DNA from 2 places in the Metabacillus hrfriensis genome. Region 2 is predicted to be linked to the other one. Evidence: a T-box and tRNA genes for the amino acid it is inferred to sense, from the RefSeq annotation. Region 2 holds a T-box; the other holds one or more tRNA genes.
The links. The T-box of region 2 lies ahead of ileS (isoleucine--tRNA ligase). A T-box ahead of a tRNA ligase gene usually reads a tRNA of that ligase, here a tRNA-Ile.
Positions count from the first base shown of each region.

Region 1: it encodes a tRNA-Ile, which carries the amino acid that the T-box ahead of ileS (isoleucine--tRNA ligase) is inferred to sense. The anticodon was not compared.

Region 1 covers NZ_CP126116.1:4,046,577-4,062,037, forward strand. The annotation lists gene QLQ22_RS20120 (glycogen/starch/alpha-glucan phosphorylase) at 1-1,721, opposite strand, end outside; gene glgA (glycogen synthase GlgA) at 1,711-3,162, opposite strand; gene QLQ22_RS20130 (GlgC family sugar phosphate nucleotidyltransferase) at 3,159-4,187, opposite strand; gene QLQ22_RS20135 (glucose-1-phosphate adenylyltransferase) at 4,269-5,414, opposite strand; gene glgB (1,4-alpha-glucan branching enzyme) at 5,368-7,299, opposite strand; tRNA gene QLQ22_RS20145 (tRNA-Glu) at 8,114-8,185, opposite strand; tRNA gene QLQ22_RS20150 (tRNA-Ser) at 8,200-8,290, opposite strand; tRNA gene QLQ22_RS20155 (tRNA-Asn) at 8,296-8,370, opposite strand; tRNA gene QLQ22_RS20160 (tRNA-Ile) at 8,405-8,481, opposite strand; tRNA gene QLQ22_RS20165 (tRNA-Gly) at 8,486-8,559, opposite strand; tRNA gene QLQ22_RS20170 (tRNA-His) at 8,576-8,651, opposite strand; tRNA gene QLQ22_RS20175 (tRNA-Phe) at 8,692-8,767, opposite strand; tRNA gene QLQ22_RS20180 (tRNA-Asp) at 8,826-8,901, opposite strand; tRNA gene QLQ22_RS20185 (tRNA-Met) at 8,905-8,981, opposite strand; tRNA gene QLQ22_RS20190 (tRNA-Ser) at 9,070-9,162, opposite strand; tRNA gene QLQ22_RS20195 (tRNA-Ile) at 9,179-9,255, opposite strand; tRNA gene QLQ22_RS20200 (tRNA-Met) at 9,263-9,339, opposite strand; tRNA gene QLQ22_RS20205 (tRNA-Ala) at 9,371-9,446, opposite strand; tRNA gene QLQ22_RS20210 (tRNA-Pro) at 9,464-9,540, opposite strand; tRNA gene QLQ22_RS20215 (tRNA-Arg) at 9,546-9,622, opposite strand; tRNA gene QLQ22_RS20220 (tRNA-Leu) at 9,637-9,725, opposite strand; tRNA gene QLQ22_RS20225 (tRNA-Gly) at 9,735-9,806, opposite strand; tRNA gene QLQ22_RS20230 (tRNA-Leu) at 9,816-9,896, opposite strand; tRNA gene QLQ22_RS20235 (tRNA-Lys) at 9,910-9,985, opposite strand; tRNA gene QLQ22_RS20240 (tRNA-Thr) at 10,022-10,097, opposite strand; tRNA gene QLQ22_RS20245 (tRNA-Val) at 10,164-10,239, opposite strand; rRNA gene rrf (5S ribosomal RNA) at 10,261-10,376, opposite strand; rRNA gene QLQ22_RS20255 (23S ribosomal RNA) at 10,506-13,436, opposite strand; rRNA gene QLQ22_RS20260 (16S ribosomal RNA) at 13,671-15,208, opposite strand.
Region 2 covers NZ_CP126116.1:2,122,338-2,137,798, reverse strand. The annotation lists gene QLQ22_RS10625 (TraR/DksA family transcriptional regulator) at 6-374, opposite strand; gene ileS (isoleucine--tRNA ligase) at 923-3,694, opposite strand; T-box leader at 3,776-4,001, opposite strand; gene QLQ22_RS10615 (DivIVA domain-containing protein) at 4,067-4,573, opposite strand; gene QLQ22_RS10610 (YlmH family RNA-binding protein) at 4,675-5,445, opposite strand; gene QLQ22_RS10605 (YggT family protein) at 5,511-5,774, opposite strand; gene QLQ22_RS10600 (cell division protein SepF) at 5,781-6,218, opposite strand; gene QLQ22_RS10595 (YggS family pyridoxal phosphate-dependent enzyme) at 6,239-6,907, opposite strand; gene pgeF (peptidoglycan editing factor PgeF) at 6,904-7,743, opposite strand; gene QLQ22_RS10585 (YlmC/YmxH family sporulation protein) at 7,836-8,099, opposite strand; gene QLQ22_RS10580 (permease) at 8,284-9,144, shown strand; gene QLQ22_RS10575 (TIGR03943 family putative permease subunit) at 9,161-10,000, shown strand; gene sigG (RNA polymerase sporulation sigma factor SigG) at 10,030-10,884, opposite strand; gene sigE (RNA polymerase sporulation sigma factor SigE) at 10,952-11,671, opposite strand; gene spoIIGA (sigma-E processing peptidase SpoIIGA) at 11,727-12,656, opposite strand; gene QLQ22_RS10555 (S8 family peptidase) at 12,919-15,461, opposite strand, start outside.

The DNA of each region.
Region 1 (15,461 bases), 1.9 Mb from region 2:
TTGGCTCCAAATATAAACGTTCTTGGATAGATTGTAAAGTTTGAATCCTCTTTCAGCCTGTTATAAAGATACATGATATGCAGCACATTTAACAGCTGTCGTTTATATGCATGAAGACGCTTAACTTGAACATCAAAAATCGAATGTTTATCGACGGAAATTCCCGTTTTCTTTTCGATAATGTCTGCAAGAATCGCTTTTCTTTTTCGTTTAACGGCTGCAAATTCTTCTTTTAAATGTGGATTATAGATATGACGTTTTAGCTCAATCATGAGGTGCGGGTTTTTAATCCAGTCGGTCCCAATTGTTTCGGTAATGAGATTTGTCAATTCTGGATTGGCTTTAAGCAGCCATCTGCGGTGAGTGATTCCATTGGTTTTGTTATTGAACTTTTGAGGATAGATTTGATGAAATAATTTCATTTCACGGTTTTTCAGAATATCAGAATGGATCTTTGCGACACCATTGACGCTGTGGCTTCCGACAATCGCTAAATGGGCCATTTTCACGACGCCGTGAGCGATAATTGCCATATTTTCAATACGCTTCCAATCTCCAGGGAAACGATTCCACAGCTCTTTGCAGAATCTTTCGTTTAATTCCTCTACAATCATATAGATTCTTGGGAGCAGCGGCTTAAAGATATGCAGCGGCCATTTTTCAAGCGCTTCAGATAATGTCGTATGATTCGTATAAGATATCGTATTAATCGTAATATTCCAAGCTTCTTCCCATTCCATATGCTCTTCATCAAGTAAAATTCTCATCAGCTCCGGGATGGCAAGAACGGGATGAGTATCGTTTACATGGATGGCAACATGCTTGTGGAATTCATGCAGGGTATCATTCTTTTTAAGGTATGACCGGACAATGGACTGCAAGCTTGCAGAGACAAGGAAATATTGCTGCTTAAGTCTGAGAATCTTTCCTTCGTCATGCGTGTCATCCGGATATAAAAACTCTGATACTGCCTCTGTTTCACGTTTATAAGCAAGTACATCACGGTGAGGCGGATTTGGAGCAGGCTCAGCGTTCCAAAGCCTCAGCGTATTAACTGTGCTCGTTTCATATCCAATCACAGGCATATCATATGGTACAGCTATAATATTTTCAGAATGAACATGGCGGAAGTCAAGCTTCCCATCTTCGTATACATGTTCAACTTTTCCCCAAAACGGAATCTCCATCGCCTGATCCGGCTTACGGACTTCCCATACATTTCCGTGCCTTAACCATTGCTCAGGCAACTCCACTTGATAGCCATCCACAATCTTCTGATCAAAAAGACCATGTTTATACCTGATGCCAAGACCATGTCCCGGCAAATTTAATGAAGCAAGCGAATCTAGAAAACAAGCAGCAAGGCGGCCTAAACCGCCATTGCCAAGACCTGCATCTGCTTCACTTTCTTCAATCTCTTCAAGGTTGATGCCAAGATCAGCAAATCCTTCAAGTACAACGTCGCGAATGCCCAAATTTAAAAGATTTTGTCCGAGCAGTCTCCCAAGCAAAAACTCAATCGATAAATAATAAACTTGCTTGTTGTTGCTTGCCCGGTTCCATTCGTTTGTTGTGATCCAATTGCTGCTGATATGTTCTCTTACCATATTTCCAAGCGTTTGGTATTGATCACGTTTTGTTGATTCAGCAAATTTTTTTCCATAACTCATTTCCAAGCGCTTTAGAAAACTGTCTTTAAATTCATTTTTGTTAGAGAACATGACTCCCACTCCTAGTCATTAAATCAGCATAAAGCTGGTTGTATTTAAACGCTGACTGCGCCCAACTGTAGTCTTCTTTCATCGCTGTTTTGACAAGGCTGTTCCAAATGGTTTTATTTTTATAAATAGTGCATGCGCGATTAACTGTGTTCTTCATATCGTGAGCATTGAAGTTGGTGAACGTAAAACCGTTCCCCTCGCCTGTATCATCGCGGTAGGATGTTACAGTATCATTCAGGCCGCCTGTTTCTCTTACAATCGGAATTGATCCGTAGCGAAGAGCGATCAGCTGGCCAAGACCGCATGGTTCAAACTGAGAAGGCATTAAAAAGAAATCCGAGCCCGCATAGATGCGGTGTGCAAGCGGCTCATCAAATCCGATGTATGCTTTGCACTTATCCGGAAACAGCCATTCCATGTGCCTGAAGAAATCTTCGAACTTTTTCTCTCCGGTTCCAAGGATAATAATCTGCATATCTGATTGAAGCATTTCATGCAGGACGCGCTCGACCAAATCAAGGCCCTTTTGCTGCGTTAAACGAGTGACCATTGTAAGAAGAGGCGTATCCTCTTTTTCCGGAAGGCCAAACATCTTCTGAAGCTCTTTTTTATTCTTTGCTTTGTTTTTGACAGAGTTTTCATTATACGGAAACGCTATGTACGGATCGTCCCCAGGATTATAAATTACATCATCAATTCCATTTAATATCCCTACAAGGGATGCTTCTTTCACTCTCAGCAGCCCATCAAGACGCTCACCGAAGTATGGTGTCTGAATCTCATTCTTGTAGGTAGGGCTTACTGTCGTAATCAGATCTGAAGCCACAAGAGCAGCTTTCATAAAGTTCACAAAGCCATGGAATTCAAGCTGATCTGCATTAAAATACCGGTCATCAAGACCAAGTAAATCATGCAGAATATCTCTTGGGAAAATACCCTGAAATTGCAGGTTATGAATCGTAAAAACCGCTTTCATATTTTCATAAAACGATTGAGAAGCGTACTCTTCTTTTAATAGGAATGGCACCATGCCTGTATGCCAATCATGACAATGAATCACATCAGGCTGGAAATCGACTGCTTTAATCGAATCCAGAACTGCTCTGGAGAAAAAAGAGAAACGCTCCCCATCATCAAAGTGGCCATATAAAGAGTCACGCTTAAAATAGTATTCGTGATCGATGAAATAATACGTGACTCCTTCAAATTCCAGCTGTTCAATTCCGCAATATTGTCTTCTCCATCCGACAGGAACAACAATATCTTTGATTTTTTTCATTTTTGACCGGAACCGCTCCGGAATTTGACCGTATTTAGGTAAAATCACTCGAATATCTGTTCCAAGACGCTTTAATTCCTTGGGCAGCGCCCCTGCAACATCCGCCAGACCCCCTGATTTTACAAAAGGGACACATTCCGATACAACAAATAATACCTTCACGATTTCATCAGCGCTCCTTGTACTGTTCCTTTTCTAAGTACGATCGGCAGATCAGCAGATCCTTTTAATTCGATGCCGCTGCCTACTTTTACATCTTTATCAAGAACTACATTCTCAAGCACGCAGTTTTCTCCCACCTGAGATTTTTGCATAATAATACCATTTTTTATGACTGTTCCTTTTCCGATATGAACAGCTCTGAAAATAATACTATTTTCTACATACCCTTCAATTATGCTGCCGTTTGCGATCATTGAATTTTTCACAACAGCATTCTGTCCGTGTCTGGCAGGCGGCTCATCCTTCACCTTGGTTAAGATCGGACGGTTTTTAATAAATAACTGCTGCCACACTTCCGGCTTAAGCATATCTAAGCTGTGGCGATAATAGCTTTCAATTGAATCAATAATGGCAACGTATCCATCAAACTCATAATCACAAATCATCATTTTATGAGTATTCTCCATGATTACTTGTGCAATGGTTTTATAACCCGTCTGATTATTATCATGGATAAGATTCAGTAATAATTTTGTCGACATCACATACATATGCAGAGATTCGCCGTCTTTGCGGACTTCCGTAATATCGCAGCCCATTTTCACATGTTTCGAGAGAACATCTTTGAAATCAATGTTGCAGACTGTATAGCTGTTTGTGATCACCGCGTATTCCTGTTTGCTCCTCAAGAAATAGTCAATGTGATCTGACAGCTGGCGAATGGATCCGAATTCATTATACTGATCATTTAAATGCGGAGACGGGAAAAAGAACAGCCCATCGCGCTTTCTATTAAGATCCCATTGCTTGCCTGACCCTAAATGATCCATCAGGGAACGATATTGGTATTTTGGAAAAATAGCTACACTTTCAATATCTGAATTCACCATATTAGATAAAACAAAATCAATTAATCTGTAACGCCCCGCAAACGGAATAGCAGCCATCGACCGATTCACCGTTAAGTCCTCGATGGCATTTGTATACGTTGTTGCATCAATAATTCCCAGCATCCTTTGATTCATAGCTGTTCCACCTCTCGCATTAGTTTATTTTCATCGGAAATAAATAGGGTTTCTCTGCTGTTTGCACATCGAACTTATCGGTTATGCTCCTGCCGTTTGCTCTACTAGCTCTTCCGTTACTAAAATGACTTCTTCAATATCTTTATCCGAGCGAATCACCATGCCATCCGGGACTACTAAACCTGATGGAACAATCGCATTTTCAATATATACATTATTGCCAATGACCGCATCCGGCATGACAACCGTGTTTTTCAGGAACGAATGCTGCCCTACTGTTACACCCTGGAATAAAACCGAATGGAGAATGGTTCCATAAACCACGCATCCTTCATTCACCAAAGATTCCGTTACTTCTGCACCCTCTGATAAATATTGAGGCGGCTGATTCGGGTTCACAGAATATATCCGCCAGTTATTATCAAACAAATCAAGTTCTGGCTCTTCATTTAAGAGATCCATATTGGCTTCCCAAAGACTTTTAACCGTTCCGACATCTTTCCAATAGCCTTTAAATGGATAAGCCACAAGTTTTTTCTTTTCATCAAGCAGCAAAGGCAATACGTCTTTGCCAAAGTCATGACTTGAATATGGATTCCGTTCATCCATCTCCAGAAAGTCTTTTAATATCGACCATTTGAAAATATAAATACCCATTGATGCAAGGTTATTCTTAGGATTTTGAGGCTTCTCATCAAATTCGACCACTTCTAAATTTGCATCTGTATTTAAAATGCCAAAGCGGCTTGCTTCTTCCCATGGGACTTCTTTAACAGAGATCGATACGTCTGCATCTTTTTCAACATGGTAATCAAGCATTTCCGAATAATCCATTTTATAGATGTGATCACCAGATAAAATCAGGACATACTCAGGATCATACTGCTTTAAGTAGTTCATGTTTTGATAGATGGCACTTGCCGTTCCTTTGTACCATTTAACCTCTGATGATTCTGCATATGGAGGGAGCACTGTAACTCCTCCATTTTTGCGGTCCAGGTCCCATGCACTGCCGATCCCGATATAAGAATTCAGGACAAGCGGCTGATATTGTGTAAGCACCCCAACGGTATCTACACCTGAATTGCAGCAATTGCTTAATGTAAAGTCGATAATGCGGTACTTTCCGCCAAATGGAACTGCGGGTTTTGCAAGGTTTTGCGTTAACGAACTTAAACGACTACCCTTTCCTCCTGCCAATAACATTGCGACGCACTTTTTTTTCACCATGGTTGATTGTCTCCTCTCGTTTTTTAACTGCGCGTAAAATGGATATTCCATAAGGCGGAATGGTCATTGATATGTGATAAGGCTGATTATGCTGCATGCCTTCTTGTGCTTTAAGATCTTTCTTATTAACCTGGCCTGATCCTCCAAATACAGTGTCGTCGCTGTTCATGATTTCAATGTATTTTGTATCAGCCGGCACCCCCACTTTATAATCGTGGTAGGTTTGCGGTCTGAAGTTGCAGACTACAACAAGCTGCTCATTAGGCTTTAGGCCTCTTCTGATAAAGGAAAATATACTTTGCTCGGAATTATTCACATCAATCCATTCAAAGCCTTCATGAGAGTGGTCCTGCTCATACAGAGGGCGCTGTCTCTTATAAACAGCCAGCAGTTCCTTGAAATAGCTTCTTGCCTTTTGATGCATGTCAAAATCATCAAGCACCCAATCAAGCTGCTCAAGATCCTTCCACTCATCAAACTGGGCAAACTCCCCGCCCATAAACAGCAGCTTTTTGCCTGGATGAGTCATCATATACCCGAGCAGCAGACGATATTGAGCAAACTTCTGCCAATAATCACCCGGCATTTTATTCAGCAGCGAACGTTTTCCATGAACTACTTCATCATGTGAAAGCGGAAGGATAAAATTCTCAGTAAAGGCATAGATCAAAGAGAATGATACCTTGTGATGCAGGTGCTTCCGCTGTTCAGGCGGAGCTTCCATGTACTTGAGGATATCGTTCATCCAGCCCATGTTCCATTTATAGTTAAACCCAAGCCCTCCATCAGAGGTAGGTGATGTCACTAAAGGATAGTCTGTTGAGTCCTCTGCGATCATTAAAACACCAGGATCATACGCAAATACATTTTCATTCAGCTTTCTCAAAAAGTTCACGGCAAATGGGTTCTCGTGAGGCTCTTCTGTATTCTGCCAGTACAGCATATTAGCTACTGCATCCACTCTGAATCCATCAATATGATACTTTTCAAGCCAGAAAAGAGCATTTGAGATTAAGAAGCTCTGAACCTCAGGCTTTCCTAAATCGAAGTTAGCCGTACCCCAAACCTCATTCTCCCGGTCTTCATATCTCTTATATTCAAATGTCGGTTCCCCGTCGAAATAATAAAGCCCATGAGCATCCTTGCAGAAATGGCCAGGCACCCAGTCCATGATGACGCCAAGATTATTCTGATGACAAAGATCTATGAATTTCATTAGTTCATGAGGAGTTCCGTACCGGCTTGTAGCCGCATAATATCCTGTTCCCTGATATCCCCATGAACGGTCATAAGGATGTTCAATAATAGGCAAAAGCTCAATGTGAGTAAATCCATGATCGAGAACATACGGAATCAATATATCCGCTAGCTCCAAATATGTATAAAGGCTGCCGTCCTCTTTCTTTTTCCAAGAACAAAGATTAAGCTCGTAAATATACATCGGACGGTTATAAATTTCCTTTTGACGCTTCTTCTTCTGCCACTTCTGATCGTTCCATTCATATCCTGCCAGATCATAAACAATCGAAGCGGTATTAGGTTTTACCTCAGCATAAAAAGCATATGGATCAGATTTTAGAATTTTCTCATTTTTCTGTGTAATAATCTCGTATTTATAAAGGTCGCCCTCTTTTATATCCTGAATAAAAGCAGACCAGATACCTTGATCATTCACTCTTTCAAGCTTGTGATTCGAGCCGTCCCAGTGATTAAAATCACCTGCAACCCGCACCTCAAGCGCATGAGGAGCCCAAACAGTAAACACAGTACCGCAAACACCGTTCCGTACGCTGCTGTGAGCACCAAATAATTCATGAGCTTTAAACAAATTTCCCTCATGGAAAAGATGAACCTCAAAATCAGTTGGCGTAGCAAGATTCATTCCTAATCACCCTTTCTATAAAGTTATCTTAATTCTTAATTCAATCAGAAGGAAGGATTTCCTTTTTTGTAAGCGCTTCTACTTATTGACATGATATGTCATGAATCATTATTCATTTTTCAAAAAATTATTCTTTTAAAATGACTTATAAAAAAATGTCGAATAAAGAAACGAAAGAAATAAGGATAATAGAAGAATTTGGCGAAAAAACATCAGTCAAATATACTAAATAATTCATTATGTGTAAGAAAATACAGGAATTTCTAACATGACATTCCGATAGTATAATTCGAGAAAGTTATATCACAAAAACAGTTAATTCGACAAAATGAGTAAGAATTGTCGAAATCTTTTTATTCTTCACTTTTGTTTTCTTTATTACCATTACTTATACCTCTGTTTGTGATTAATGAAACCTTCTGTCTCGATATTTTTATAAAAATTTATATTATTTGTTGAAAATATATTTTTTAGGCCGGGGATAGAAAGTGAATCATTTTTTATATGACCTGTCCTGAAGGTTTGATGAGCAGAATTTTTATACGAGTTTTCAGAATGATATTGAGTTGTTTTTAATAAGTGGAATTAGTCTGGCGAACTAGAACACTACTTTTGATAGTTGGAAGGGCAATCTGCGAGCAGGAAAATCATTTCGGTTAGCAGGTACGACGGATACAGTTTGAATCATAACCAGCGAAGACTATTACTTAAAAAATCTATAGTAGACTTGACCGATTTACAATCTTACAATCTAAGTTTCAGCAATAAAAATCAACAAAAAAGCGCTGCACTATGTGCAGCACTCTTTTAAGTATGACCCGTACGGGATTCGAACCCGTGTTACCGCCGTGAAAGGGCGGTGTCTTAACCGCTTGACCAACGGGCCAAAAACAGGCTTTCTGGCGGAGAAGGAGGGATTTGAACCCTCGCGCCGCTTACGCGACCTACACCCTTAGCAGGGGCGCCTCTTCAGCCACTTGAGTACTTCCCCAGATATGGCTCCGCAGGTAGGACTCGAACCTACGACCGATCGGTTAACAGCCGATAGCTCTACCACTGAGCTACTGCGGAATAATATTGAAACCTTATTTTACCAAAACATAAATGGTGGGCCTAAATGGACTCGAACCATCGACCTCACGCTTATCAGGCGTGCGCTCTAACCAGCTGAGCTATAGGCCCATTATGGAGCGGGTGATGGGAATCGAACCCACGACATTAGCTTGGAAGGCTAGAGTTTTACCATTAAACTACACCCGCAATATGAATATAAAAATGGGGCGACTGATGGGAATCGAACCCACGAATGCCAGAGCCACAATCTGGTGCGTTAACCACTTCGCCACAACCGCCACAATTATATTTTTTTAACATTTACATCATTAAGGTAAATGGTGGCTTGGGACGGAATCGAACCGCCGACACAAGGATTTTCAGTCCTTTGCTCTACCGACTGAGCTACCAAGCCATTTGTATTAATTAAATCTTCACCGCATTTTACTAATACTGCGTAAATCTAGTAAAAATGGCGGTCCCGACCGGGATCGAACCGGCGATCTCCTGCGTGACAGGCAGGCATGTTAACCGCTACACCACGGGACCATTTGGTTGCGGGGACAGGATTTGAACCTGCGACCTTCGGGTTATGAGCCCGACGAGCTACCAGACTGCTCCACCCCGCGATAATAATAATCAAGTTCTTTCTCATCCGATTATGCTGTATATTAACCGGTTTGCTGAAGTAAGATATTTCACTGTTTAAAATAATAATGGAGGAGGTAGAGGGATTCGAACCCCCGCGGGATTTGACTCCCCTGTCGGTTTTCAAGACCGATCCCTTCAGCCGGACTTGGGTATACCTCCGAAAGACTAAATAGAATGGTGGACCTTGTAGGACTCGAACCTACGACCGGACGGTTATGAGCCGTCTGCTCTAACCAACTGAGCTAAAGGTCCTTTTTTTTGGTAGCGGCGGAGGGAGTCGAACCCACGACCTCACGGGTATGAACCGTACGCTCTAGCCAGCTGAGCTACACCGCCCCAGGAACAAAGTCAATTAATTCTATATAATTGGTGGAGCCTAGCGGGATCGAACCGCTGACCTCCTGCGTGCAAGGCAGGCGCTCTCCCAGCTGAGCTAAGGCCCCTAATTAAAAGTTGAAAATGGTCGGGAAGACAGGATTCGAACCTGCGACCCCTTGGTCCCAAACCAAGTGCTCTACCAAGCTGAGCTACTTCCCGTTATATGGCGCGCCCGATAGGAGTCGAACCCATAACCTTTTGATCCGTAGTCAAACGCTCTATCCAATTGAGCTACGGGCGCATTTATGAAACAAGTGGTGCCGAGGACCGGAATCGAACCGGTACGGTAGTCACCTACCGCAGGATTTTAAGTCCTGTGCGTCTGCCAGTTCCGCCACCCCGGCGCAAGTAAGAGCGGAAGACGGGATTCGAACCCGCGACCCCCACCTTGGCAAGGTGGTGTTCTACCACTGAACTACTTCCGCAAAATATGATGCGGGTGAAGGGACTCGAACCCCCACGTCAATGACACTAGATCCTAAGTCTAGCGCGTCTGCCAATTCCGCCACACCCGCATATTAAGGAAAATGGTGTGCCATGAAGGACTCGAACCTTCGACCCTCTGATTAAAAGTCAGATGCTCTACCGACTGAGCTAATGGCACGTATTAAATCATATCTTGATTCAGTTTAAGACCGAATGGTGCCGGCAAGAGGACTTGAACCCCCAACCTACTGATTACAAGTCAGTTGCTCTACCAATTGAGCTACACCGGCATTTAAAGTAAGGTAAGCAATACTTTTTTTGCTGATCTTTTGCAGCATGTTAACAACAAGAATAAATGGTGGAGGATGACGGGCTCGAACCGCCGACCCTCTGCTTGTAAGGCAGATGCTCTCCCAGCTGAGCTAATCCTCCGCTTGAATACTTTTGTCATTAGCCTGGCAACGTCCTACTCTCACAGGGGGAAACCCCCAACTACCATCGGCGCTAAAGAGCTTAACTTCCGTGTTCGGCATGGGAACGGGTGTGACCTCTTTGCCATCATCACCAGACATAGTGACAAAAATTATTATACTATGAAATCCGAAGATTTCAAGCTTTTTTTTCGAAAGAAGTTATTCTTTCAAAACTAAATAACGTATGATAACAAGTTTCACTCAGGTTTTACACTTTATTAGACTGTGGTTAAGTCCTCGAACGATTAGTATCTGTCAGCTCCACACGTCACCGCGCTTCCACCTCAGACCTATCAACCTGATCATCTTTCAGGGTTCTTACTCACTTGCGTGATGGGAAATCTCATCTTGAGGGGGGCTTCATGCTTAGATGCTTTCAGCACTTATCCCTTCCGCACATAGCTACCCAGCGATGCCTTTGGCAAGACAACTGGTACACCAGCGGTGCGTCCATCCCGGTCCTCTCGTACTAAGGACAGCTCCTCTCAAATTTCCTGCGCCCACGACGGATAGGGACCGAACTGTCTCACGACGTTCTGAACCCAGCTCGCGTACCGCTTTAATGGGCGAACAGCCCAACCCTTGGGACCGACTACAGCCCCAGGATGCGATGAGCCGACATCGAGGTGCCAAACCTCCCCGTCGATGTGGACTCTTGGGGGAGATAAGCCTGTTATCCCCGGGGTAGCTTTTATCCGTTGAGCGATGGCCCTTCCATGCGGAACCACCGGATCACTAAGCCCGACTTTCGTCCCTGCTCGACTTGTAGGTCTCGCAGTCAAGCTCCCTTGTGCCTTTACACTCTGCGAATGATTTCCAACCATTCTGAGGGAACCTTTGGGCGCCTCCGTTACATTTTAGGAGGCGACCGCCCCAGTCAAACTGCCCACCTGACACTGTCTCCCAGCCCGATCAGGGCTGTGGGTTAGAATTTCAATACAGCAAGGGTAGTATCCCACCAATGCCTCCACCGAAGCTGGCGCTCCGGCTTCCAAGGCTCCTACCTATCCTGTACAAGCTGTACCAAAATTCAATATCAGGCTACAGTAAAGCTCCACGGGGTCTTTCCGTCCTGTCGCGGGTAACCTGCATCTTCACAGGTACTATAATTTCACCGAGTCTCTCGTTGAGACAGTGCCCAGATCGTTACGCCTTTCGTGCGGGTCGGAACTTACCCGACAAGGAATTTCGCTACCTTAGGACCGTTATAGTTACGGCCGCCGTTTACTGGGGCTTCAATTCAAAGCTTCGCTTGCGCTAACCTCTCCTCTTAACCTTCCAGCACCGGGCAGGCGTCAGCCCCTATACTTCGCCTTGCGGCTTCGCAGAGACCTGTGTTTTTGCTAAACAGTCGCCTGGGCCTATTCACTGCGGCTTTTCAGGGCTATGAACCCTAAAAAGCACCCCTTCTCCCGAAGTTACGGGGTCATTTTGCCGAGTTCCTTAACGAGAGTTCTCTCGCTCACCTTAGGATTCTCTCCTCGCCTACCTGTGTCGGTTTGCGGTACGGGCACCTCTCACCTCGCTAGAGGCTTTTCTTGGCAGTGTGGAATCAGGAACTTCGGTACTAAATTTCCCTCGCCATCACAGCTCAGCCTTATATGAGAAGCGGATTTGCCTACTTCTCAGCCTAACTGCTTGGACGCGCATATCCAACAGCGCGCTTGCCCTATCCTCCTGCGTCCCCCCATTGCTCAAATGGTGAGGAGGTGGTACAGGAATATCAACCTGTTGTCCATCGCCTACGCCTTTCGGCCTCGGCTTAGGTCCCGACTAACCCTGAGCGGACGAGCCTTCCTCAGGAAACCTTAGGCATTCGGTGGAGGGGATTCTCACCCCTCTTTCGCTACTCATACCGGCATTCTCACTTCTAAGCGCTCCACCAGTCCTTACGGTCTAGCTTCAACGCCCTTAGAACGCTCTCCTACCACTGTTCGTAAGAACAGTCCACAGCTTCGGTGATACGTTTAGCCCCGGTACATTTTCGGCGCAGAGTCACTCGACCAGTGAGCTATTACGCACTCTTTAAATGGTGGCTGCTTCTAAGCCAACATCCTGGTTGTCTAAGCAACTCCACATCCTTTTCCACTTAACGTATACTTTGGGACCTTAGCTGGTGGTCTGGGCTGTTTCCCTCTTGACTACGGATCTTATCACTCGCAGTCTGACTCCCAAGGAGCAAGTCTTTGGCATTCGGAGTTTGACTGAATTCGGTAACCCGATGAGGGCCCCTAGTCCAATCAGTGCTCTACCTCCAAGACTCTCATACTTGAGGCTAGCCCTAAAGCTATTTCGGAGAGAACCAGCTATCTCCAGGTTCGATTGGAATTTCTCCGCTACCCACACCTCATCCCCGCACTTTTCAACGTGCGTGGGTTCGGGCCTCCATTCAGTGTTACCTGAACTTCACCCTGGACATGGGTAGATCACCTGGTTTCGGGTCTACGACCACGTACTAAAACGCCCTATTCAGACTCGCTTTCGCTGCGGCTCCGTCTCATCAACTTAACCTTGCACGGGATCGTAACTCGCCGGTTCATTCTACAAAAGGCACGCCATCACCCATTAACGGGCTCTGACTACTTGTAAGCACACGGTTTCAGGATCTTTTCACTCCCCTTCCGGGGTGCTTTTCACCTTTCCCTCACGGTACTGGTTCACTATCGGTCACTAGGGAGTATTTAGCCTTGGGAGATGGTCCTCCCTGCTTCCGACGGGATTTCTCGTGTCCCGCCGTACTCAGGATCCACTCTGGAGGGAACGAAGTTTCGACTACAGGGTTATTACCTTCTCTGACGGACCTTTCCAGGTCGCTTCATCTACCCCGTTCCTTTGTAACTCCGTATAGAGTGTCCTACAACCCCAAGAGGCAAGCCTCTTGGTTTGGGCTAATTCCGTTTCGCTCGCCGCTACTTGGGAAATCGCGTTTGCTTTCTCTTCCTCCGGGTACTTAGATGTTTCAGTTCCCCGGGTCTGCCTTCATTATCCTATGTATTCAGATAAAGATACTGTTCCATTACGAACAGTGGGTTTCCCCATTCGGAAATCTCTGGATCAAAGCTTACTTACAGCTCCCCAAAGCATATCGGTGTTAGTCCCGTCCTTCATCGGCTCCTAGTGCCAAGGCATCCACCGTGCGCCCTTCATAACTTAACCTAAATGGTCATTCGCATCACAAGATGCGTTTCGCATTTCGTTGTTTGTTTAGACATAAATGTCTAGAAAATCACTAATTATGGTAAGCGTAAATCTCAGTGAATTACTTGTTATCAATTACGTTATCTAGTTTTCAAAGAACAACCGACAAATCGGATGATTTGTCTTCTATCATAGAGAGAATGATCTCTCAAAACTAAACAAAAACCAAAAGCGTCCTCATATCTTCCTTAGAAAGGAGGTGATCCAGCCGCACCTTCCGATACGGCTACCTTGTTACGACTTCACCCCAATCATCTACCCCACCTTAGGCGGCTGGCTCCTTGCGGTTACCCCACCGACTTCGGGTGTTGCAAACTCTCGTGGTGTGACGGGCGGTGTGTACAAGGCCCGGGAACGTATTCACCGCGGCATGCTGATCCGCGATTACTAGCGATTCCAGCTTCATGCAGGCGAGTTGCAGCCTGCAATCCGAACTGAGAATGGTTTTATGGGATTGGCTAAACCTCGCGGTCTCGCAGCCCTTTGTACCATCCATTGTAGCACGTGTGTAGCCCAGGTCATAAGGGGCATGATGATTTGACGTCATCCCCACCTTCCTCCGGTTTGTCACCGGCAGTCACCTTAGAGTGCCCAACTGAATGCTGGCAACTAAGATCAAGGGTTGCGCTCGTTGCGGGACTTAACCCAACATCTCACGACACGAGCTGACGACAACCATGCACCACCTGTCACTTTGTCCCCCGAAGGGGAACCTTCTATCTCTAGAAGTGGCAAAGGATGTCAAGACCTGGTAAGGTTCTTCGCGTTGCTTCGAATTAAACCACATGCTCCACCGCTTGTGCGGGCCCCCGTCAATTCCTTTGAGTTTCAGTCTTGCGACCGTACTCCCCAGGCGGAGTGCTTAATGCGTTAGCTGCAGCACTAAAGGGCGGAAACCCTCTAACACTTAGCACTCATCGTTTACGGCGTGGACTACCAGGGTATCTAATCCTGTTCGCTCCCCACGCTTTCGCGCCTCAGCGTCAGTTACAGACCAGAGAGTCGCCTTCGCCACTGGTGTTCCTCCACATCTCTACGCATTTCACCGCTACACGTGGAATTCCACTCTCCTCTTCTGCACTCAAGTTTCCCAGTTTCCAATGACCCTCCCCGGTTGAGCCGGGGGCTTTCACATCAGACTTAAGAAACCGCCTGCGCGCGCTTTACGCCCAATAATTCCGGACAACGCTTGCCACCTACGTATTACCGCGGCTGCTGGCACGTAGTTAGCCGTGGCTTTCTGGTTAGGTACCGTCAAGGTGCGAGCAGTTACTCTCGCACTTGTTCTTCCCTAACAACAGAGTTTTACGATCCGAAAACCTTCATCACTCACGCGGCGTTGCTCCGTCAGACTTTCGTCCATTGCGGAAGATTCCCTACTGCTGCCTCCCGTAGGAGTCTGGGCCGTGTCTCAGTCCCAGTGTGGCCGATCACCCTCTCAGGTCGGCTACGCATCGTTGCCTTGGTGAGCCATTACCTCACCAACTAGCTAATGCGCCGCGGGCCCATCTGTAAGTGACAGCCGAAACCGTCTTTCCAACTTGAACCATGCGGTTCAAGATACTATCCGGTATTAGCTCCGGTTTCCCGGAGTTATCCCAGTCTTACAGGCAGGTTGCCCACGTGTTACTCACCCGTCCGCCGCTGACCTCCGAAGAGGTCCGCTCGACTTGCATGTATTAGGCACGCCGCCAGCGTTCGTCCTGAGCCAGGATCAAACTCTCCGAAGAAAATTTGTGACTCAATTTGTTGCTGACTTCAAAAATTTAAAACGTTTGGTACGCTTTTGGTTTTGTTTAGTTTTCAAAGATCATTTGCTTCAAGCGAAGCTTTATTAATATAACATTTTGCCGTTTTAAAGTCAAGCGTTAATTTTACTTTTCTTTTTTTTAGGCTGTGTTGCTTTTTCGCGTTTTTCGCGGCAACGAATAATAATATACCACGCTGAAATTCCCTTTGCAATAGCTTTTTTATCATTTTATA
Region 2 (15,461 bases):
GTGTTTTAATGATATTCTCCCACTTCATAGTGGGATTGGTGATTGAGATAGAGATGAGGCAGAGATTTTCTTTCATAAAGTTCCTGAAAAGCAAAATCATGAATGGTTCTTGCAGTGGGGATAATGGCTAACTTATCAAGTGCAATTGGAGTTCCTGTCTCTTCACAAATGCCAAACGTGCCGTTTTCAATTTTCTGAAGAGCTCTTTCAACATCAATTAATTCTTCTTTCACATGAATCATAATTGTTTTTTCTTTTAATGGATAAAATAGATGTTGTTCATTCACCACCTCAAACAAGCCATGATCAAATAGCCTTGATTTCAATTCCTGCTGCATGATTTGAAGCTCATACCAAATTGCGTCTAAACTCATAGCGGACAACTCCTTGTGTACTTGCTTTGTACTCATAGTCTATCCGTTCTCCCTGCCGCTCACGCTTTTAAGAATTTTCCTGTTATGACAATGAAATGCGGAACCGACTGTTTAGCGCAGGCAGACAGTTAAGAATTCACCCGAAAAATCCGGGTTTGACTGGAATTTGTTCTGACCAAGGGTCTGCGCGATGTAGCCTTGACATAACTAAAAGCCGGATTGCTCGTTTTGTTATTTGCAAAGACATGGATTTTATTATCCATTTTTTCATTTTTTCTATTCGTTTTCATGATTTATCTTGTTGAATATTGAATATTTCTAGTCAACTGATTTTTTTATCTAGCCTAAAGTCTCTGCATTGCAGCTGCTTTTCTGTATACAATGCCGGATATAGAATTTTCCATCCAAATAATAGCTTTATTAGCCGATATTCATTCAACTTTAGGTCCCCATATTAAATAAGTCCCTGTGCTTTACTTAAAACAGCCCTTCTAAATCGAGCTAATATAAAAAACCGCTGATCAATGAAGTCAGCGGTTTCCAATAAATTAAGCAGTTGTATAGTTTTCATCAACAATTGCTGCACAGCGGCCGCAAAGAGTTTTATGATTTTCATTGCTGCCAACATCCGTTGTAACTACCCAGCATCTTTCACATGTTTCGCCTTCAGCAGGTTTCACAGCAATTTTCACATGATCAAATACATGAGCCTCTTCAGGTGCTGCATCATAGTCACCTGCTAGTTTAAAGCCTGATACGATAAACAGCTGCTGTAGGTTTTCTTCGACTGAATCAAGCAATTGCTTCGTTTCAGCATCAACATAAAGTTCAATGCTTGCTGTTAATGACTTGCCGATTACTTTTTCGTTTCTTGCCACTTCAAGAGCCTTCAGCACATCATCACGAAGCTCCATGAAAGCATCCCATTTCTCTTCTAATAGATCCGCATTTTCAAGGGTCTTCACTTCCGGCATATCAACAAGCTGAACACTTTCTTCTGATACAGAATCAATATGTGCCCAAACTTCGTCGGCAGTATGAGGAAGAATTGGTGTTACTAACTTCACTAGAGAAAGAAGCGTTTCGTGCAAAACAGTTTGAATAGCACGGCGCTCTTTATTGTCTGGTGCTTCGATGTACAGGACATCTTTTGCGAAATCAAGATAAAATGAGCTAAGTTCAATCGTACAGAAGTTATGAACCGCATGGAAAATCGCTGCAAACTCATATTCTTCATAGGATTTTTTCACTTTATCTGTTAATTTATTCAGTTTTACAAGCATATAACGATCTACATCACGCAGTTCGTCATAAGATAGGGCATCTTTTGCCGGATTAAAATCTGCAAGGTTTCCAAGCAGGAAACGGAATGTATTGCGGATTTTTCTGTATACTTCAGCAACTTGCTTTAAGATATTATCAGAAACTCTTACATCTGCCTGGTAATCAACAGATGCTACCCATAGACGAAGGATGTCTCCTCCAAGCTGGTTCATGACTTTTGAAGGCAGTACGACGTTTCCTAAAGATTTACTCATTTTGCGTCCTTCTCCGTCAAGAGCAAATCCATGGCTCAGGACTCCTTTGTATGGAGCTTTACCAGTTACAGCAACTGCTGTTGATAAGGAAGAGTTAAACCACCCGCGGTATTGATCAGATCCTTCTAAATAAAGATCTGCCGGACGCTGCAGGTCATCTCTTTCTAATAAGACAGCCTGATGAGATGAACCCGAATCAAACCATACATCCATAATGTCCTGTTCTTTTGTGAACAATCCATTTGGGCTTCCTTCATGTTTAAACCCTTCAGGAAGCAGATCTTTTGTTTCACGCTCAAACCAAATATTTGAACCATGTTTGCGGAACAAGTCTGAAACATGATTGATTGTTTCATCTGTAATGATTGGTTCCCCGTTCTCAGCATAGAATACCGGAATTGGAACTCCCCACGCACGCTGTCTGGAAATACACCAGTCTCCGCGGTCCCGGACCATATTAAATAATCTTGTTTCTCCCCATGCTGGAACCCATTTTGTTTCTTTTACAGCAGTTAATAGCTCTTCACGGAAGTCTTTAATAGATGCAAACCACTGAGCCGTTGCTCTGAAGATTGTTGGTTTTTTTGTTCTCCAGTCATGAGGGTAAGAATGCGTAATAAACGATAATTTCAGTAATGCGCCTGCTTCATCAAGCTGTTCTGTAATTGGTTTATTTGCTGCATCATAAAACATGCCTTCAAAACCTGGCGCTTCATTCGTCATATGGCCTTTTTCATCAACCGGGCAAAGAACGCCAAGTCCGTATTTTTGACCGACAATAAAGTCATCTTCCCCATGTCCAGGAGCAGTGTGTACACAGCCCGTACCAGCCTCTGTTGTTACATGCTCGCCAAGAACAACAAGCGATTCGCGGTCATAAAGCGGATGTTTCGCAACTGCTTTTTCAAGCTGAGCGCCTTTAAATGTTTTTGAAACCGTGTAGGTTTCCCACTCAAGTTCTTTCGCTACAGTCTCCAAAAGAGCAGATGCAACGATGAAAGAATCGTCTTTTACTGATACAACACTGTATTCAAGCTCAGGATTTACTGCTATTCCAAGGTTTGCAGGAATCGTCCAAGGAGTTGTCGTCCAAATAACGATTTTTTCTCCGCCGTTTAATACGTCATTTCCTTCAGTAACTGTAAATGCAACATAAATGGAAGCAGATCGCTTATCGTAATATTCGATTTCTGCTTCTGCTAAGGCAGATTCACTTGAAGGAGACCAATAAACCGGTTTAAGACCCTTATAGATATAGCCTTTTTTCGCCATTTCACCAAAAACTTTGATTTGCTGGGCTTCATATTCAGGGGTTAATGTCACGTATGGATTTTCCCAGTCTCCCCGAACTCCCAGGCGTTTGAACTGTTCACGCTGGTTATTGATTTGCTCCCATGCATACTCAGCACAAAGCTTGCGGAATTCTGCAACACTTAATTCTTTCCGGTTCACTTTTTTGTTTTTAGTTAAAGCTGTTTCAATCGGCAGGCCGTGTGTATCCCAGCCCGGCACATATGGTGCGTTATAGCCTGTCATTGATTTATAGCGGACAATAAAATCTTTCAGCACTTTGTTTAAAGCATGCCCCATATGAATATCGCCGTTTGCGTATGGAGGTCCGTCATGCAAAATAAACATCGGACGATCTTTCGTACGCTCCTGAACTTTTTGATAAATATTCATTTCTTCCCATTTCTCCTGCATTTGAGGTTCGCGGTTCGGCAAGTTTCCGCGCATTGGGAATTCAGTTTTTGGCATTAGCAGTGTATCTTTGTACTCCATGGGTATTCCTCCAAACAATTTTTAAGTAGGCTTTTAGTAAACAGCCATTAAATAAGAAAACACAAAAAACCTTCTCATCCCATAAGGGACGAGAAGGTTTTCTCGCGGTACCACCCTTTTAGATAACCAGCATTCTGATTATCCTCTCAAGATTCGTAACGTGAATAACGCGTCTTTGCTTACTTTCAATTTGTTTCAGCAAAAAACTCAAGGGTGATCTTCACTCATTCTCCTTTGCCGGGCTTCCACCAGTTCCGGCTCGCTTAAAAAGGTTAAAATGAGCTACTCTCCCTCTCATCGTTTTAATTTTTTATATGATAATAATTGTAGTAGTGATCGTATTATATGTGAAACTATGTACGCAAGTCAAGATTACACTTTAGATTCTTCGCGTTCCTCGTAAAGAGCTTCCACTTCATACTCTAATAAATGATCCCAGTCGTCATTTTTAAGAAGATCAAGCTGTGCTTCAATCAGCATTTGGAACCTAGTGCGGAAAACCTTAGACTGCTTTTTGAGTTCTTCAATCTCAACTGCAATTTTTCTTGATTTAGACAGTGATTCATTAATGATGCGGTCTGCGTTCTTTTCTGCTTCTTTTACAATTAATTTCGCTTCTTTTTGAGCGTGGCGGCGAACCTCTTCAGCTGCTTCCTGAGCAACTAGAATCGATTTGTTAAGAGTTTCTTCAATGTTTGCAAAATGACCAAGCTTCTCAGTCAGTTCGCCTACTTTTGATTCAAGTTCTTTGCGTTCGCGAATCGCCATTTCATAATCTTTTATCACTTGATCAAGGAATTCGTTCACTTCATCTTCATCATAGCCGCGGAAGCCTTTGTTGAATTCTTTGTTATGAATATCTAACGGTGTTAAGGGCACTTCTGCCACCTCCATTATGAGTATTGAATGTAACGTTTCTTTTAAAACAGTATAATTCATTATTTGACAAAAAGGTCAAAATTCCTGCTAATTCCCTAAAATTATTTTTGTTTTCCAATAGTCAGCTTCCATCTATCCTTCTTTGTTCTGCCGTCAATCGACAAAATCCTGGATCTCCCAAAACCTCGGACAGAAATGGTGTCACCCTCGCGGCATTCAAAGGATGTCTGCTGAATGACTTTCCAGTTTACTTTTACATGCCCATTCTGAATGAGCAAGCCGATTTTTTGTCTGGAAACATTATAAATAGAAGCTGCAACAGCATCTACCCTTAATGAGCTGACAGTTGCAGACTGTTCTTGGATTTCTTCATGATTCGGAATTCTCTTACTCCAGTCAAGCTTCCGAAGGGAAACCTTTGCTCTGCCGATTTCGGTCACATTCATTAAAATAAAATCCTCAACTTCTTTTGCAGCCACAAGCTGAATCCGCTCACCGAAGAACAAAAGATCTCCAAATTTAGACCGTTTCAATCCCAGAGACATAAGTGACCCTAAAATATGGCGATGTTCAAGAGAGATAAATTTAACCGGATATTGAATTTCGATCAGTGATAACTGAAAATCATCCAAGGAAGGTGTAAAGTAATCAGGGTAAAGAAGAGCACGCTTCCTCTCCATGCCATCACCAGAAAATATGACATTTACTTCCCCGTTTGAACCGACAACAGCCTGAACCATTTCCTGCTCTCTTGGATCAAGAAAGTCAGTCAATTTAGGACTGTAATGATTCAGAACATTTTCTTTCCACTCCATCACCTGATCAATGAAATGACGCTCTTCCTGTCTAAAATGCTGATAAACATGGTTCACTTCATACAGCTCCAAACCATTCTAAAATGAAAACAGTGCCGATAAACGGCACTTGTAAGACAATCTTATCCAATCATGCTGAAAATGGAATTCAGCCCATATCCCGCAAATCTTAAGGCAAGAAGCGCCACAATCGGGGAAATATCAATCATTCCAAGCGGCGGAATGAATCTGCGGAATGGCTCCAGGTAAGGTTCAACAATCTTAGCTAAAAATTGGCCAAAACCGCTTTCTCTTGCATTCGGAAACCATGAAAGCAGAATGTAAATAATAATCGCATACGAATAAATCTGCAATAATGTAAATAATACATCAGCCACTATGCCCATCTAGATTTACCACCTCTGATCTTCTTCAGTTACTATTTCAGATATAGATCCTGCGACATCCACATTATCAGGAGTGCAAAGAAAAATATTTGCTCCTATCTTTTGAATGTCTCCTCCTATAGCGTACACAGTTCCGCTTAAAAAGTCTACAATCCGTTTTGCCTGATCATGCTGAATACGCTGCAGGTTCACTACAACCGCGCGCCGGTTTTTAAGCTGATCGGCTACATCCTGAGCTTCAGCATATACTCGAGGCTCGCATAAAACCACTTTAGATGATTTTTGAACACTTTGCAAACTTACAACATTCTGTTTAGTCTGCGGTTTTGCGGCAAACGGCTGCTCATCCTCATAGTCATCTTCCTGATAGCGGTCCTGTTCAACGTACTCATACTCTTCATCATCCAAGGCAAAAAAGCTTTTAAACTTATTTTTAATACTCAACTTCTGACACCTCCGATTTCTTATCCTACCAGGGCAGAGCCTATACGTATGAAGGTTGCGCCTTCTTCAATCGCAATCTCGAAATCATTCGACATGCCCATTGAAAGCTCTTTGCACGGGGCGTAAGGCAAGTTAAGCGCTCTTACTTCTTCACTTAATTCCCTTAATCTGGCGAATGATTGCCTTAAAACAGTTGTATCATCTGTATTAGGAGCCATTGTCATTAATCCTGCTACGTTTATGTATGGAAAGCTGCCGAGTTCATTAACAAATGGCAAAACCTCATTTGGAGCCATACCGTGCTTAGATTCTTCGCCTGATGTATTTACCTGGATAAAGCAGTCTATTTTATTATCGGCACGTTTGCTGATTTCTTTTGCCAGTGAAATTCTGTCAAGGGAATGAATATAATCTGCTTTCCCGATGATCTCCTTCACTTTTCTAGTCTGCAGTGTTCCGATAAAGTGCCATTTAGCCTCTGATCCTATTGCTGTATATTTTTCGCTGAGCCCTTCATTCCTGTTTTCTCCAAGATGACTGATGCCAGCACTTAACGCTTCTTTTGCACGATCTATATCTACATACTTAGTAACTGCAATGATTTGAATTTCATTAGGATTTCGTCCTATTTTAGAACATGTATTTTCAATTCGGGCGTTAATTTCATTTAAGTTGTCTGCTACACTCATAGCTGCTTGCGCCTCCTCGTTAAACCGATAAAACTGAACATTCTCCCAGTCGATCCTGAGTCTCTGCGATGTGAAAAAAACTTGGATGATTCACAGCTTGTACATAAAGAACTCGTCAAAATCCGGTCCTCTTTCACACCTGCATGAATCAGCAATTGTTTGTTCAGCTGTTTTAGATCTAGAGAATACTGACCTGCAGATACTTCGTGATATGGCAGCGCATCAGTAGTCCGTATAACTTGATTGACTTTTTCAATAACGTAATCGTCAACCACATAGCAGCAGGGTCCGATTGAGGGACCAATTATTGCATAGATGGAGGCAGCGTCAGCTTCTTCGTCCTTTATCCATGTTTGGATCATTTTACCGCCTATGTCTTTGACAGTGCCTTTCCAGCCGGCATGTGCTGTTCCAATCAGCTTTTTTTCATGTTCATAAAAATACAAAGGAACACAGTCTGCATAGCAAAGAGCAAGCATCAAATTCTCTTCTTGTGTATACAGGCCATCCGTTGCACGGATTGCAGATTCATAATCAAGTATACCTTTGCCTCTATCTGATTGACTTACTTTATAAATGCTGCTGTCATGGACCTGATCGGCACAAATCCAGTTTTCTAGAGGTGAGTTCAGCTCATCTGCTAATCGTCTTCGATTTAAAACAACATTTTCTGGTTTGTCCAATACATGCAGGCCAAGATTCAGCGAGTGGAAATCTCCGCAGCTTATCCCGCCGTTTTTGGTTGTAAAACCGACAACAAGCTCATCATTTAATTTTTCCCAGATCGGGCTGTTCAAATAAGTTTCATGCTGCAGTTGAAACGGCTGCTGAGTCATAAATGTTCATTCCTTTTCTTTACAGATTGCTGCATGTTTCGTTATACACGACTATATTTTACCACATCTTTCCCATTCCGACAGAAAGATTGTTAAATTAATTCATTATTTTGGTCTATCTCCCTATTTACACGCACTAATATAACATCTTCTCCAATTTTCACGATATTTCTCCAGGGAACAACCAGTTCTTCGTCTTTCCCAAAAAAACCTAACACTTTGCCAGTTCCGCTAATAATCACTGCCTGAATTTTCCCTGTTGTTACATTTATATCGAAATCTGATACAATCCCAAGCTTCTTGCCATCTGAAACATTGACAACATCTTTCGTTTGAAATTCAGAGATATTCATCATCGCAACCGCCCCCTGTTCTTACTTTAACTATATGATGTTACTTCATCAATCTATTCAAGCTTTTTATCCTATTCCTTTGATACAAGCTTTTCATTAAGAATATTATGATATAATTCAGTGCATCAAAATGATAATTATCGTTCAAAGCGGAGGATTTTAAGTGACAAAACAAGCTTTTTTTCAAATGAATTCCATTTTTATAAGTATTTTAATAGAAGCAATGCCTTTTGTACTTTTGGGAGTATTTATTTCCGGCATCATCCAAATTTTCATTACAGAGCAGATGGTTTCTAAATTCATTCCTAAAAACCGTTTTCTTTCTGTTCTTTATGGTACGTTTATTGGCGCATTATTTCCTGCATGTGAATGCGGGATTATCCCAATTGTCAGAAGGCTTATTTTAAAAGGAGTACCCTTGCATATGGGAATCGCGTTTATGCTGACTGGGCCAGTTATTAACCCAATTGTCTTATTTTCAACCTATGTTGCATTCGGCAATAATTGGGACATTATGCTTTATCGCGGAGGGCTTGCAATCATTGTCTCCATTATAGTCGGCCTGATTATCTCATTTCAGTATAATAGTCAACAGCTTTTAGAGAAAAAAACACTAGATGTTCATAATCATGATTTAATAGGTGAACCTCATTTCTTTCAAAAACTTTTGGGAGCCCTGCAGCACGCTGTCGATGAATTCTTCTCAGTGGGAAAATACTTAATTATTGGAGCTTTCATTGCGGCTGCGATGCAAACATTTATTAAGACATCTACCTTGCTTGCGATAGGACAAAATGAAGTATCTTCGTCAGCCGTCATGATGGGCCTGGCATTTATCTTATCTCTGTGTTCAGAAGCGGATGCTTTTATTGCATCTTCATTTACAAGCACTTTTTCAACAGGATCAATTGTTGCCTTCTTAGTTTACGGCCCTATGATCGATATAAAAAATATGCTTATGATGCTTGATGCTTTCAAGAAAAAATTTGTTTTTACATTAATAGCCTATATCACAATTTTAGTGCTGATTGGCTCACTGCTTATCTAAAGGAGGATCTATCACATTGTTCCGAATCTTGCTGTTAATGGCATTTACTTATTTCTTTTTTCACCTTCATGCTTCTGGAAATATTACAAAGTATATTAATATGAAGTATGCATACTTGTCTTATAGTGCAATTTTCATTTTTGCCCTCTTCACTGCCATTCAGGCCTATACTTATTTTAAAACACCTGAAGAAGGGGAATGTGAAACAAACTGCTGCCATCATGATCACCATCATGATAAACCGTCCAGTATAGGCAGATTTTTACTCAGCTGCGTTTTTATATACCCGTTAATTGCAGGTTTCTTTTTTCCGATTGCCAAATTGGATTCTACTATTGTTAAAGCAAAAGGCTTTACCTTTCAAAACATCGAAAATTCCGGTGAATTTTCACGTAATCAATATTTAATGCCGGATACAAGTGTTTATTATGGGAAAGAGGGACATTATGATTTAATGCATGAGGAACTGAGAAAATATTCTAAACAGTCTTCCATTCAATTAAATGATGTAAATTATTTAAAGGCGCTTGAAACGATTTATCAGTTTCCGGGTGAGTTTACAGATAAAACCATTCAGTTTGATGGATTTGCTTTTAAGGGAGAATCCATTAAGAAAAATCAGATTTTTGTTTTGCGTTTCGGTATTATACACTGCATCGCAGATTCGGGGGTTTACGGACTGCTTGTAGAACTTCCTGAAGAAGTCAATTTAAAAGATGATGAATGGGTTCAAGTAAAAGGTACGTTATCTTCAATTTATTATCAGCCTTTCAAGTCTGAAATCCCTTATTTAAAGGCTGAATCATGGAAAAAAATCAAAGAGCCGAAAGATCCGTATGTCTACAGAGGATATTAATATGAAAAGGACTGTTCAGATGAACAGTCCTAATTTTGTATGTTCTTATTCATTTGTTTGATTGCAGCTTTCTCAAGTCTTGAAACCTGTGCTTGAGAAATACCTATTTCTTCTGCTACTTCCATTTGAGTTTTCCCTTGAAAGAATCGCTTTCTGAGAATCAGCTTTTCACGGTCATTCAGCCGTCTCATTCCTTCTTTTAAAGCGATTTCTTCTATCCAATGAGAATCTCGGTTTTTCTCATCGCTAAGCTGATCCATTACATAAATCGGGTCGCCCCCATCATTGTAAATCGGTTCAAACAGAGAAACAGGATCTTGAATAGCGTCTAGAGCAAAAACAATTTCTTCATGAGGAACTTCTAGAACCCGGGAAATCTCTTCAGCGGTAGGTTCCCTTGAGGTCTTGCTCATTAATTGTTCTCTGACCTGCAAAGCTTTATAGGCAATATCACGAAGAGATCTTGATACGCGGATTGGATTATTGTCCCGCAAATATCTTCTGATTTCCCCAATTATCATGGGTACAGCATAAGTTGAAAATTTTACATTTTGGCCAAGATCGAAATTATCAATCGATTTCATAAGTCCAATGCAGCCAACTTGAAACAGGTCATCAACAAATTCTCCCCGGTTGTTAAAACGCTGAATGACGCTTAAAACCAGGCGTAAATTGCCGTTTACCAGCTTTTCTCTAGCTGATAGTTTACCGCTTTGCATTTCCCTGAACAAAATTCTCATTTCCTCATTTTTTAGGACTGGAAGTTTGGAAGTATCTACTCCGCAAATTTCAACTTTATTTCTTGCCACATCTTTCCCTCCTAACAGGAGCTGCTGTACAGAGTTAAGTATCTCCTTAGGTGGGAAAAATATGCACATGTCCATGCGGTGAAATCATTCACAAACGGATAAAACCATACAGTGATTGGAATTTTATTGGATAAAAATTTTTTTAGACCATTTTATTGAATTCTTTACGCAATCTTTTAATAATTCTTTTTTCAAGCCTTGAAATGTAGGACTGGGATATCCCAAGCATATCTGCGACATCTTTTTGGGTTTTTTCTTCTCCCCCTTGAAGCCCGAAACGCAGCTCCATAATTTGCTTTTCCCTGTCATTCAGCTGCTGAAGGGCCTTCAAAAGCAATTTTCGGTCAACATTTGCTTCCAGATCTTTTGTAATAATATCTTCCTCTGTTCCAAGCACATCCGAAAGGAGAAGCTCATTTCCATCCCAGTCAATGTTTAAAGGTTCATCAAAGGAAACTTCTGAACGAATTTTATTATTGCGGCGCAAATACATTAAGATTTCATTTTCGATGCATCGTGATGCATATGTGGCAAGCTTAATTTTCTTTTCAGGATTAAAGGTATTGACTGCTTTGATTAATCCGATTGTTCCAATGCTGATTAAATCTTCAATGTTGATGCCCGTGTTCTCAAATTTGCGGGCGATGTAAACAACCAATCGAAGGTTCCGCTCAATTAAAATGGAGCGTGCGGCCTGATCTCCGCCTGGCAGCTTTCTGAGCAGGACTTCTTCTTCATCCTTTGAAAGCGGAGGCGGCAGGGCTTCACTTCCGCCTATGTAGTGAATTTCATCTGTTTTAAGTCCAAGCTTCATTAATAATTTGTACCATAGATAAGTCACATGCAATTTTAGTTTTTTCATAGTTCTCCCCCTTCTATTTTTCAGATGCTATGAGTAAAATACTACAGGGTGGTCCTCAAGAGACGTCTTGTATGGACCCGCTCTGAAGCATCTTCGGATGAACGATGCATTCATATTCTTCTTCAGGCGACAGGCTTGTTCGGTTTAATCCGACAATTGCTTTAGGTACCTGGATGGTCTCATCCGCAGTGGTGATGATCACTTCATCTGGTTTTAAACCGATTAAAAATTGATTGGACTTTCCTACTACCCGAAATGGAATAATCCGCACCCTGTTCTCTAGCGGATGTGGTTCCTCAGAAGCTGCAAGTGCTGCCATGACATCCTCTTGTAAGGCAATAGATATAAGGGGATCAGGCAAATATTCAGCTGCTTTCTGCGCATCTACAATCATAACGGGACTTTTTGATATAGGATCATAAAGCTGATTGCCGCTGTCTATCAGCCCTTTTAAACAGAATGAAATATCACCGATTTTTATTGATACTGAAACGATTTGATCATACTGAATTTTTTTCATTTCTAAATCATCGAGCCGTTTCCTTGAAAAAATCCAAGCTGCAGGAAAACCGATTAAGACAAACAGCCAGCTGATCGGATCACCAAAGCCTCCTTTGTTTGTCATCAGAATACCATCAAAAATGCCAATCTCCGTCTGAATAAAGTAATGGGCCCCAATCATACCGCCGCCTACCATAAAGGTGACAAAATAAAAGGTAAACAGTGACTGGGCAAAATATTTAAACCGTTTAAAACCAAAGGCTGACAGCACCATCATAATCGAGACCAAGAGTTTTCCGAAAGGGTGAACCGCTAAAGAAGCAAATGGAGTAAACATCAATAGAATAATACTCGATCCAATTAGGGCACCAATCACAATCCGCAGCTTCCAAATTTTCCTTTTCAATAAAATAGCGGTAAGAAGAAGCAGCAGTAAATCAAAGGAAAAATTTAAAAACCAGATAACATCTAAATAGATTGACACGTGAAACTCCTTTCCCCAAAGGTGTTTTCACTTGCCCATTGAAAAATAAGGGCACTGTCCGATTGGATAGTAATAGTATAGCTGAGACGCACAGGTGAAGTCTGTCAGTTACTGCCGATAAAATAGTGTATTTTTGATAGATATCGCGATTATTTGTCGATGAAAAAAGATGGCATTTTTTCGTGTTTATGGTCCTCTCAAAAATGAAAAAACTCTTTTTTCTGCACTGCAGAAAAAAGAGTTTTTTCCCTTTAGAAACTTTTTATTTCGCCGGTTGCTTTCCATTAATGAATAATTTGCCTTCAGCAATCTTTCTTGTTTCATTGCCGAAGTCATCTCTTGCGATTACTTCAATCCGTGCCCCGTCAGCCTTCATGTTCGATGTCGCTGTATAGTATCCTTCGTAATGGCCAGGAGACGTTTCTCTCAGCGGCAGCTCTGTTGCATTTTGGATGCTTGCATTTGTGAGCGGCATATGAAGCACAAATGTCGCATCGAGATCTTCTTCACTAGTAAACTCTATCTTCACACTTTCTCCTGATTTAATATATTTATCTGCAGACGGCTGGATGTTTTCAATGATTGGCGCGTCATACTTTACATATACTTTTACTGTTTTCTTTAAACGATTGGAAGCTTTGTCAGAAGCAAGAACAGTAATGATATTTTCTCCATTTTCCAGAAGGATCCGCTTAGAGAAAGTTCCATCTTTAACGGACGCTTTTTGTCCATTTACCTTAATCCAGTCAAGGTTTTCATCTGTCACTGTTCCGCTGACAGTTAACGCTTCTGTATTGAATTTTTCACCGTTTTTAGGATTTTCAACGGTGAATTGCGGCTTCGTTTTATCCAGAGTAATCTTCACTGCATTTGAAGCATCTGTCATTCCGGCTTCTGTACTGGATTTTGCAGTCAGCACGTTTTCCCCTTCCTGCAGTGTAACTTCTGCACGGAATGTGCCATTTTCAGCTGCTTGTACTGCAGCAGCTTCAGAACTTCCATTATATACATGCACAGTTGTTGTTGGAGATGCTTTTCCCTCAACAACCGCCTTTTCCTGATTCGTATATGTTCCGTCTTTAGGGGAAGTGATCTCAGGTGCTGTCACTTCATAATTCACGATTGCACGAATCATGTAATTTCCTTCTTCAGCTGGTGAAGCTGACCATGCTCCTCCGACCATCTGATAACTGCGTCCGGCATTTTCTCCATTTTCATCTGTGGCGAGTCCCGGAGAGTTCGGGTTAGCTTTTGTCTGAATATAAACCATATAGAAGTCTCCTTCTACAAGGACTCCCTGATCGAGCAAGTTCACCATTGTCCATTCTCCGTTGCGCAGAGCAGCTGCGTCAATCGGTCCAGCAAGTTTTTTCCCAGGTGCACCGTCTGTACCGGATGCATCATAAATAGCTACCTGGAATTCAGTCCCCCCAGGCACCGGCCATTCAGTATCCCAGAAACGGAACAATCCTCCCGTCACCATTGCACGCTCATTTCCTTCAGCAAGGGACATTTTTACTGCCCATCCGTTGCCTGCAGCATTAAATGCACGCGCATTTTCAGCAGAGCCGTCATCATACCCGATTTCACCAGGATAACCGATGAATGGTTTTAACGTTACATTTTGAATCATTGTCTGATCGGCTTCAATTTCAATTTGAACGTCTTCCCCGTAATAGGACGGAGCCATTGCTTTGAGCGTATAATCGCCTTCATAAGCAACAATGGCATACTCACCCTCACTGTTCGTTTGAACAGGAGTAATGGCAGCATCCTCTACTAAAAGGAGAGATGCATTCGGAACTGGCTCTCCAGTCACTTCATTGGTTATTGTACCGCTGACCGTACCCTGAGGCTTTTCTTCCAGAATGAAGTTTGCTTCTGTTACACCATCATTTTCAATAGTAACAGCCTGAGTCTCGGATTCATATCCATAAGCTTCCGCCTGCAGGGTGAATGATCCGGCACCGTGCACGATTTCATAGCTTCCATCCTGAAGACTGGAATAAGTTGAGCGCCCTGTTTCAAGAACACTTACCTGTGCACGCAGCGGAAGTGCTGCCGGCTCTGCATTTTCTTGACTTGCGCTGCTCTTTTTCACATATGGTGCCGGAGAAATTTTATCAGGATATACCTTATCTTTCTTCTCTTTTCCGGCTTTTGTATCACTTACTGGTTTTTTATCTATGCCTAGACCCGCTTTACTAGGTGTTTCAAGAGCAGTATTTGTTAATTTCACATCGTCTAAATACCATCCATCTTTGACTACACTTCCGTCAGTCGTTACATTAAACTGAACATAAATTCTTTGACCGGCATATTGCGTGAGATCCACTTGTCCATCTATCCAGCCTGTTGTAACGCCATTTACACGCAATACCTGTGTCCAGTTTTCCTGATCTGTTGAAACAAAAACATGTCCGAAATCATATCTGGCTTCTAATTCATGCCATTGTTTAAACTGCAAAAATGTCTGTCCTTCTTGAGGAAGATCAATTGGAGGCATGAGCAAATTCATATTTGCGCCATTTTCATAATCACCATCTAAATTTGTAGCAAATACGTTTTCACCTGAAGCTGCATTGCCAGGTCCATTTATTGGAACTCCATGCTCCCAGCTGTTTTTTGTTCCATAAGATGTAAAGCCAAGCGCTCCAGACTCAAAATCCTGTTCATAACCAGTTGAAATCCCTGGCTGTACATCAATTTCATACTCATCAGAAACGACTTCGTTTGCACCAAAGTCGACCGCCTTCCATTTGTATACGATTGTGCCTTCCGTTATCGCACTGCCAGGTATGACCG